2 regions of the Pseudomonas sp. KH_027 genome follow, and region 1 is predicted to be linked to the other one. Evidence: predicted binding sites of a transcription regulator. Region 1 holds the regulator's gene; the other holds the start of a gene.
What was found. The regulator sigma-54, encoded in region 1, starts transcription at its own class of promoters, with help from an activator protein. The targets are predictions, from matches to a motif close to ANTGGCATNNANNTTGCTNT.

Region 1 (4,543 bases):
CGCCTTGGCACTGCCGACCGACCGCGAGCAACCGATTCGCGTGCAGGCGGACAGCGCAGAACTCGATGACAAGCAAGGCGTAGCGGTCTATCGCGGCGACGTCGTCATCACCCAGGGCACCTTGAAGATCACCGGCAACACCGTGACCATCACGCAGAACGCCAGCGGCGATATCGAAGTCTTCACCGCAGTGGGCAAACCGGCCTACTACGAGCAGAAACCCTCTGCCGACAAGCAGATCGTCAAGGCCTACGGCCTGACCATCCAGTATTTCGCCGCCAACGAGCGCATCGTGCTGATCGATCAGGCCAAGGTCGTACAGGAAGGCAACACCTTCGAAGGCGAGAAAATCGTCTATGACACCCAGCGCCAGATCGTCAACGCCGGTCGCGCCACTGGCGCCAACGTGACCTCGCCACGCCCGCGTATCGACATGGTGATCCAGCCGAAGAACAAACCCGCTGAGCAGCAGGCGCAGTAATGGCCATCCTCAAAGCCCAACACCTGGCCAAGAGTTACAAGGGCCGCCAAGTCGTGCGCGACGTCAGCCTGTCGATCGAAAGCGGGCAGATCGTCGGCCTGCTGGGCCCCAACGGCGCCGGCAAGACCACCTGCTTCTACATGATTGTCGGCCTGGTCAACGCCGACCAGGGCCGTGTGCTGATCGACCAGCAGGACGTCACGCACCTGCCGATGCACGGTCGCGCCCGTGCTGGCATCGGTTATCTGCCGCAAGAAGCCTCGATCTTCCGCAAGCTTTCGGTCGCCGACAACATCATGGCGATCCTCGAGACCCGTCAGGACCTCGATCGCGCCGGCCGCCGCCAGGCCCTGGAAACCCTGCTGCAGGAATTCCATATCAGCCACATCCGCGACAACCTCGGCATGAGCCTCTCGGGTGGCGAGCGCCGCCGCGTGGAGATTGCCCGCGCCCTGGCCACCGCACCCAAGTTCATCCTGCTCGACGAGCCGTTTGCCGGCGTCGACCCGATCTCGGTCGGCGACATCAAGCAAATCATCCACCACCTCAAAGCCAAGGGCATCGGTGTACTGATCACCGATCACAACGTGCGCGAGACCCTGGATATCTGCGAAACAGCCTACATCGTCAACGATGGGCAGCTGATCGCCGAAGGCGACTCCGAAACCATCCTGGCCAACCAGCTGGTGAAAGAAGTCTACCTCGGCCACGAGTTCCGCCTGTAGTTCGCACAGCCACCCACTACGGAAAACGTGCGGGGGCTAGGCAAAACCCTCAAGGTCAGGCATATAATTTGCTTCCTGGTGGCGCTTCGGCGCCCTGTAGTGGATAGCGCATAGCATCAGCGCCGGCGAATAAGGTCCTAAGCCCCCTCCATGAAACCATCGCTAGTCCTTAAAATGGGCCAGCAGCTGACGATGACACCGCAGCTGCAACAAGCCATTCGTCTTCTCCAACTGTCCACCCTGGATCTGCAACAAGAGATCCAGGAGGCCCTGGAGTCGAATCCGATGCTCGAGCGCCAGGAAGAAGGCGACGACTTCGACAACACCGACCCGCTGGCCGATGGCGCCGAAAGCGCCCCCGCGGCGCCCAATACGGAAGAGTCCTACCAGGAAACCAGCTACCAGGAGTCTGCCCCCACGGTCGACAGCCTGGAAGAAGGCGAGTGGAACGAGCGCATCCCCAGCGAACTGCCCGTCGACACGGCCTGGGAAGATGTCTACCAGACCAGCGCCAGTAGCCTGCCGAGCAACGATGACGACGAGTGGGACTTCACCACCCGCACATCGGCTGGCGAGAGCCTGCAGAGCCATATGCTCTGGCAGCTCAACCTGGCGCCGATGTCCGACAAGGACCGCCTGATCGCCGTTACCCTGATCGACTGCATCAACAACCAAGGCTATCTGGAAGAGACCCTGCAAGAGGTCCTCGAAGCCTTCGACCCCGAATTGGATATCGAACTGGACGAAGTGGAAGCGGTGCTGCACCGCATCCAGCAGTTCGAACCCGCCGGCATCGCCGCCCGCGACCTGCGCGAATGCCTGCTGCTGCAACTGCGCCAACTGCCCGCCAAGACCCTCTGGCTGAATGAAGCCCAGCGCCTGGCCGGTGATTACCTGGACCTGCTCGGCAGCCGCGACTACAGCCAGCTGATGCGCCGCATGAAGCTCAAGGAAGACGAGCTGCGCCAGGTCATCGAGCTGATCCAGAGCCTCAACCCGCGTCCCGGCTCGCAGATCGAGTCGAGCGAGCCGGAATACGTGGTGCCGGACGTCATCGTGCGCAAGCACAACGAACGCTGGCTGGTGGAACTGAACCAGGAAGCCATGCCACGCCTGCGGGTCAATGCGCAATACGCCGGTTTTGTGAAGCGCGCCGACTCCAGCGCCGACAACACCTTCATGCGCAACCAGCTGCAGGAAGCGCGCTGGTTTATCAAGAGCCTGCAGAGCCGCAACGAAACCCTGATGAAGGTCGCCACGCAGATCGTCGAGCACCAGCGCGGCTTCCTCGACTACGGCGACGAGGCGATGAAGCCCCTGGTCCTGCATGACATTGCCGAAGCGGTGGGCATGCACGAGTCGACCATCTCGCGGGTCACCACGCAGAAATTCATGCACACACCGCGCGGCATTTACGAGCTGAAATACTTCTTCTCCAGCCACGTCAGCACCGCCGAAGGCGGCGAATGCTCGTCTACCGCGATCCGTGCGATCATCAAAAAACTGGTTGCAGCGGAAAATGCGAAAAAGCCGTTGAGTGACAGCAAGATCGCTGGTTTACTGGAAGCACAGGGCATTCAGGTGGCCCGTCGCACAGTCGCCAAATACCGCGAATCCCTCGGGATAGCGCCTTCCAGTGAACGGAAGCGGCTGATGTAACGGCTACACTGATCCAAGGCCAAAGTGTTCCGGTGGCAGGCCCGTTAGCCTGTCTCTTACACACGGCAATAAGGAGAAAGCGGTATGCAAGTCAACATCAGTGGACATCAACTGGATGTGACCGACGCCCTACGCGACTACATCGACGAAAAACTCGGACGACTGGAGCGCCACTTCGACAAGATCACCAATGTGCAGGTAACCATGGAGGTCGAGAAGCTCAAACAGAAAATCGAAGCGACCCTGCATATCGCTGGCGGCGAAGTCGTCGCCAACGCCGAACATGACGACATGTACGCGGCTATCGATCTACTCACCGACAAGCTCGACCGCCAACTCATCAAGCACAAGGAAAAGCAGCTAGGTCGCCTGCAAGGCGCCACAGCCCGCTGACACCACCCTCACCCATGATTCGACTTGAAAACATACTGACCCCCGGCCGTTCCCTGGTGAGCGTGCCGGGAGGCAGCAAAAAACGTGTACTCGAACAGATCGCCAACCTGGTCGCCCGCGAATTGCCCGACCTGGATGGACAAGACGTTTTCGAGAGCCTGGTCGCCCGCGAAAAGCTGGGCTCGACCGGCTTCGGTAACGGTATCGCCATACCCCATTGCCGCCTGCCGGGCTGCACATCGCCGATCAGCGCCTTGCTACGCCTCGACGCGCCGGTGGACTTCGACGCTATCGACGGCGCCCCGGTAGACCTGCTGTTTGTCCTGCTGGTGCCAGAGGCCGCTACCGATGAGCACTTGGAACTGCTGCGGCAGATCGCCAGCATGCTCGACCGCAGTGAAGTCCGCGAACAGCTGCGCCATGCCCCGAGCAGTGAGCGCCTGTATCAGGTGGTAGTGGACGTACAGAACGGCCGCTAGGCAGCAGAGGCTCACCATGCGCTTGATCATCGTCAGCGGCCGCTCCGGCTCCGGCAAGAGCACCGCCCTCGATGTCCTCGAGGACAACGGCTTCTACTGCATCGACAACCTGCCGGCCGTACTGCTGCCGGAACTCGCCGAACGCGCCCTGCTGCACACCGAGCTGTTGCAGCCACTGGTGGCCGTATCGATCGATGCGCGCAACCTGCCGAGTCAGCTCAAGCGCTTTCCCGAACTGCTCGATGAAGTGCGCGCCCGGCACATCCAATGCGATGTGCTGTACCTCGACGCGGATGAAGAAACCCTGCTCAAGCGTTTCTCCGAGACTCGCCGCCGTCACCCGCTGACCACCGACGAACGCTCGCTGGCCGAAGCCATTCAGGACGAAAGCGTACTGCTCGGTCCGATCATCGACCTGGCCGACCTGAAGATCGACACCACGCACCTCAACCTCTATCAGTTGCGCGACTCGCTCAAGTTGCGCCTGCTGAACAAGCCGGAACCGGGCACCGCGTTCCTGGTCGAATCCTTCGGTTTCAAGCGTGGGATGCCGGTGGATGCCGACCTGGTGTTCGATGTGCGCTGCCTGCCGAACCCCTATTGGAAACCCGAGCTGCGCGGGCATTCCGGCCTGGAGCCCGTCGTGGCGGAATACCTGGCCGCTCAGCCGGATGTCGAAGAGATGTTCCAGGACATCCACACCTACCTGATAAAGTGGCTGCCACGCTTCGCCGCCAGCAACCGCGCCTATGTCACCATCGCCATTGGTTGCACCGGCGGGCATCACCGCTCGGTGTACCTGGCCG
Region 2 (4,543 bases), 860 kb from region 1:
TTGGATCGCTCGGGTCGAAGGGTGTCGTGGTCGGAACGGTGTTGGTCGAGTTCAGGTTGAAGGTCTGGGCGATCGCGGAGGTGGCCTGCGGCGCCTGATTCGCGGTCTGGATCGTCAGGTCACCGACCACGCCGTTCTGCAGCTGACCGTTGGCATCCACCGAATAGCCCTGCAGGCGATAGCCGTTGTTGTCGACGATAAAGCCCGCTTTATCCGTGCCGAAGTACCCGGCGCGGGTATAGCTGATGGCGCCGTTGTTACTGGTGACGAAGAAGCCGTTGCCATTGACCGCCATATCCAGGGCATTTTCGGTGTAATCGATGGTGCCTTGGTTATGCAGCTGGGCGACGTTGCTCATCAGCACACCGCTGCCTACCGAGTTGCTGCCCGAGCCCAGCACTGAGGCCGAATAGATATCCTGGAATTCGCCACGCGACTGCTTGAAGCCCACGGTGCCGGCGTTGGCAATATTGTTGCCAGTGATATTAAGGTCACTGGATGCGGCCTTGATGCCGCTGAGTCCGATATTGAAAGACATGGAATGCTCCTCAAACGCCGAGCCTGCCGGCAGTTATTGACCGATTACCTGAACCTTGGAAAGAGCGATGCTGCCGAGCCCGGCCAGATTGAGCGTCATTTCTGCGCCGTTCTGCCCCAGGGTCACGCTGTCCACGTTGGCCGGCAGGTTGGTGCTCATGGCCAGCGTTTTTCCGTCGACCGCGGCCTGCGCCTCGAATGTGTAAGTGCCAGGCGACGTCACGTTGCCGCTGGAATCCTTGCCGTCCCACATGAAGCTGACCTGGCCGGAAGCCTGATCGCCCAGATTGATGCGGTTGACCTGGGTGCCCTTGCTGTCGAGCACGTTCACGTACAGATTGTTGGTGGCATTGGTCAGGTTGACGCTGCCCTTGAAGGTTTCGCTGGTATCCACCACCGCCTGATTGGTGGTGACGATGACCTTGCGCCCGACCAGCGACGAAGCCTGCAGCGCCTGGGAGGACTGGGTGCTGGACAGGATGCTGTCGACACTGGTGTTGAGGTTGTCGAGCCCTTCAACCGTACTGAACTGCGCGAGCTGCGCCACGAATTCACTGTTGCTCTGCGGGTCCAGAGGGTTCTGGTTGTTCATTTGCGCCACCAACAGTTGAAGAAACTGGTCTTTGCCCAGGTTGCTGGTGCCGCTGGTATTCGTGGTCTGGCTCTTGACCTGGTATTGGTCCAGCACAGAACTGGTAGTCGTGCTCGTATCAATGCTCATGTGCTTCCCTCACTGCCTCACTGACCCAGGGTCAGTACTTTCTGCATCATTTGTTTGGCGGTATTCATCATTTCAGCGTTGGTCTGGAAGGCACGGCTGGCGGAGATCATGTCCGCCATTTCTTCGACCACGTTGACATTGGGGTAGTAGACGTAACCATCGGCATCCGCCGCTGGGTGGTTCGGCTCATAGCGTGGGGTCAGGCTGCTCTGATCCTCGACCACGCCCAGCACCTGCACGCCGCTGCCAGGTTCGTCCTGGTCGGCGAACAGCGAGCCGCGGTCGCCGCTCAACGCCTGCTGGCTCTGGAACATGGTGGCGAACACCGGGTGACGAGCACGGTAGGTCTGGTCGACGCTCGAGGACACCGTCTCGGCGTTGGCGATATTGCTGGAGATGGTGTTCAGGCGAGTGGTCTGAGCACTCATGCCGGTTCCGGCAATATTGAAAACACTGGCTAGTGACATGGCATGGGTCTCCGTTATTCGCCGCGCAGGGCGCCGATCAGCCCTTTGAACTTACTGTTGAGCAAAGTGAAGCTGGCCTGGAACTGCACAGCGTTTTCCGCATAGCTGGATTGCTCCAGCTGCGCATCGACCGTGTTCTGGTCGATCGAAGGCTGCATGGGGGTGCGGTACTGCACAGAGGCATCGGCCATGGCCAGCCCTTCGGCAGAGATATGCCGGCTGTCAGTGCGGTTCAGCCCAACCGGGCTGCGCTGAATCTTGGCGCTTTGCTCGGCGAGCACCGAGGCGAAATCCAGATCACGCGCCTTGTAGTTGGGCGTGTCGGCGTTGGCAATGTTGTTGGCCAGAACTTCGGCACGCTGGGCGCGGAAGCCAAGCGCTTTTTCATGAATGCCGAGGGCTGTGTCGAAACTGATGCTCATGGTCAACGAACCTTTGCCGATTGGCGTGTCTGGTTTTCCGTATCAGACACTTAGCAAGGTGCATGCCAATTTATTTTTCACATATAAATCAATTACTTATTAACTTTACAACAACACGAAAGGCCTAAAGCGGCAAAGCCTTTCCGCTGCCTGGCAAGGCGAGCGGCAACCCCTCCCCGCCCATTGCCACCCGCCAGAAACAAAAAGGGAGGCCAGTGGCCTCCCCGTTTACCGCACGATCCGCTGGATCACCCTCACGCACCGCGTGGCGAAGCATCACAGGACACTTCGCGCCCGCTCTGCCTGTTACCCACGACCTTATTTCACTTTATAGATGATCCCCGGGCTGCACTGCACCATCTGATAATGCTCAGGCAGGCCGTTGAGCGCCTCGGAGGCACCGAGGAACAAGTAACCACCGGGCTTCAAGGTGCTATGAATGCGCAGCAGGATGTCCTTCTTCACCTCGGCGGAGAAGTAGATCAATACGTTGCGGCAAAACACGATATCGAATTTGCCCAGGCCGGCGTAGCTATCCAGCAGATTCAAAGCGCGAAACTCGACTCGACTCTTGATCGCGGGCTTGACCGCCCAGCGCCCGGCCTGTTTCGGGTCGAAATAACGCTGCAAGCGTTCCTGCGACAGGCCACGCCCCAGCGCCAGGCTGTCGTACTCGCCGGACTTGCACGCCAACAACATCGAACTGGACAAGTCGGTGGCGACAATCTGCACGCCAGCCTTGAGTTGGCCAAGGTTGCTGCGCTCGAACTCGTCGATCGCCATCGACAACGAATAGGGCTCCTGACCCGACGAAGACGCCGCCGACCAGATGCGCAAACGCTGCACGGGATTGGCTTTGAGGATTTCGGGCAGAACCCGATTCTTCAGCACTTCGAACGGATAGGTATCGCGAAACCAGAGGGTTTCGTTGGTGGTCATGGCATCCACTACCTGCTCACGCAGGCCGCTGCGTGGCAGCCCCTGCATGCGCTGCACCAACTCACCCAGGGTTTTGATGCCATTCTGCTCCATCAGCTTGTTCAGCCGACTGGATACCAGGTACTGCTTATTGCTACCCAAAAGGATACCGCAGGCTTTTTCCAGGAACGTCCGGAACTGCTCAAAATCCAAATCACCTGAAGACACTAGCGCCGCCTCACCGAATCCATATACCGCTGGGAGCTACGCTCTCAGCCCTCATCCGCTATATTGATGCGCTCGATCACGCGCGAAGCCAAGTCATCGGGCCGGAACTTGGCGAGAAAATCATCCGCGCCAACTTTTTTCACCATCGCCTGATTGAACACGCCGGAAAGCGAAGTATGCAGGAGGATGTGCAGTTTCTGCATGCGCGGATCGGCACGGATCTCCGCCGTTAAGGTATAGCCATCCATTTCCGGCATCTCGATGTCGGAAATCAGCATCAGCAACTCTTTTTCCGGGCGTTTGCCGTCATCGGCCAACTGACGCAGATAGTCCAGCGCTTGCCGCCCATCGTTCAAGGCCGTGACCTCGACCCCGACCGACTGCAGGCAGCGCGTCACCTGTTTGCGCGCCACGGACGAGTCGTCGACGATCAAGACATGCTTGGTGACGGCTTTGTTCTGGGTTTCCTGATTGATCACGCCGACGGAAATAGCCTCCGAGGTCGGAGCAACCTCCGCGAGGATTTTCTCCACATCGATGATTTCCACCAATTGCTGATCCAAATGCGTCACCGCAGTCAGATAGTGGTCGCGCCCAGTGCCCTTGGGTGGCGGATGGATCTCTTCCCAGTTCATGTTGACGATGCGTTCGACCGAACGCACCAGAAAGCCCTGAACCTTGGTGTTGTATTCCGTGATGATGACGAAGCTGCTCTTCAAGTCATCCAGCCCGGGCCTGCCAGTAGCCATCGCCAGGTCGAGAATCGGAATGGTACCGCCACGGATATTGGCGACCCCACGTACCACCGGGCTGGATTTAGGCATGATGGTGAGCTTGGGGCATTGCAGCACCTCCTTCACCTTGAACACATTGATTCCGTACAGCTGCTTGCCATCCAGACGAAATAGCAGCAATTCCAGTCGGTTCTGTCCAACCAACTGCGTGCGCTGGTTAACCGAATCCATTACACCGGCCATGCCCGACCCCCTTAATTTTGTCCCCGGACGCGCTACGTTAGCGTAGCGGGCGGCACGGGGCTTGCTTTGTAGCGACTATGAACGTGAAAACGACAGTATTCCGACACTCGACAGCCAAGCGACGCCCCCTACTTGGGGCTCTGTTCGCTTTACTCTGGCTCGGCTGCAACATTATTGCTGTCGCGGACGAAGTGACTTTGCCTGAACAGCTTATCGGCGCTACCCAAGGCTTTCTTGAGGTCACCGTCGAAGACTATTTGGAGCGTAGCGAAA

Region 2: a site for sigma-54 is predicted at 2,198-2,217, ahead of flgB (flagellar basal body rod protein FlgB). Genes of this name have one in related genera too.

Annotation. Positions count from the first base shown of each region.
Region 1 covers NZ_CM174470.1:3,879,589-3,884,131, forward strand. The annotation lists gene lptA (lipopolysaccharide transport periplasmic protein LptA) at 1-481, shown strand, start outside; gene lptB (LPS export ABC transporter ATP-binding protein) at 481-1,206, shown strand; gene AC3IYG_RS18170 (RNA polymerase factor sigma-54) at 1,357-2,865, shown strand; gene hpf (ribosome hibernation-promoting factor, HPF/YfiA family) at 2,950-3,258, shown strand; gene ptsN (PTS IIA-like nitrogen regulatory protein PtsN) at 3,273-3,737, shown strand; gene rapZ (RNase adapter RapZ) at 3,754-4,543, shown strand, end outside.
Region 2 covers NZ_CM174470.1:3,024,409-3,028,951, forward strand. The annotation lists gene flgE (flagellar hook protein FlgE) at 1-538, opposite strand, end outside; gene flgD (flagellar hook assembly protein FlgD) at 572-1,258, opposite strand; gene flgC (flagellar basal body rod protein FlgC) at 1,276-1,725, opposite strand; gene flgB (flagellar basal body rod protein FlgB) at 1,740-2,147, opposite strand; gene cheR (protein-glutamate O-methyltransferase CheR) at 2,466-3,293, opposite strand; gene AC3IYG_RS14220 (chemotaxis protein CheV) at 3,338-4,270, opposite strand; gene flgA (flagellar basal body P-ring formation chaperone FlgA) at 4,348-4,543, shown strand, end outside.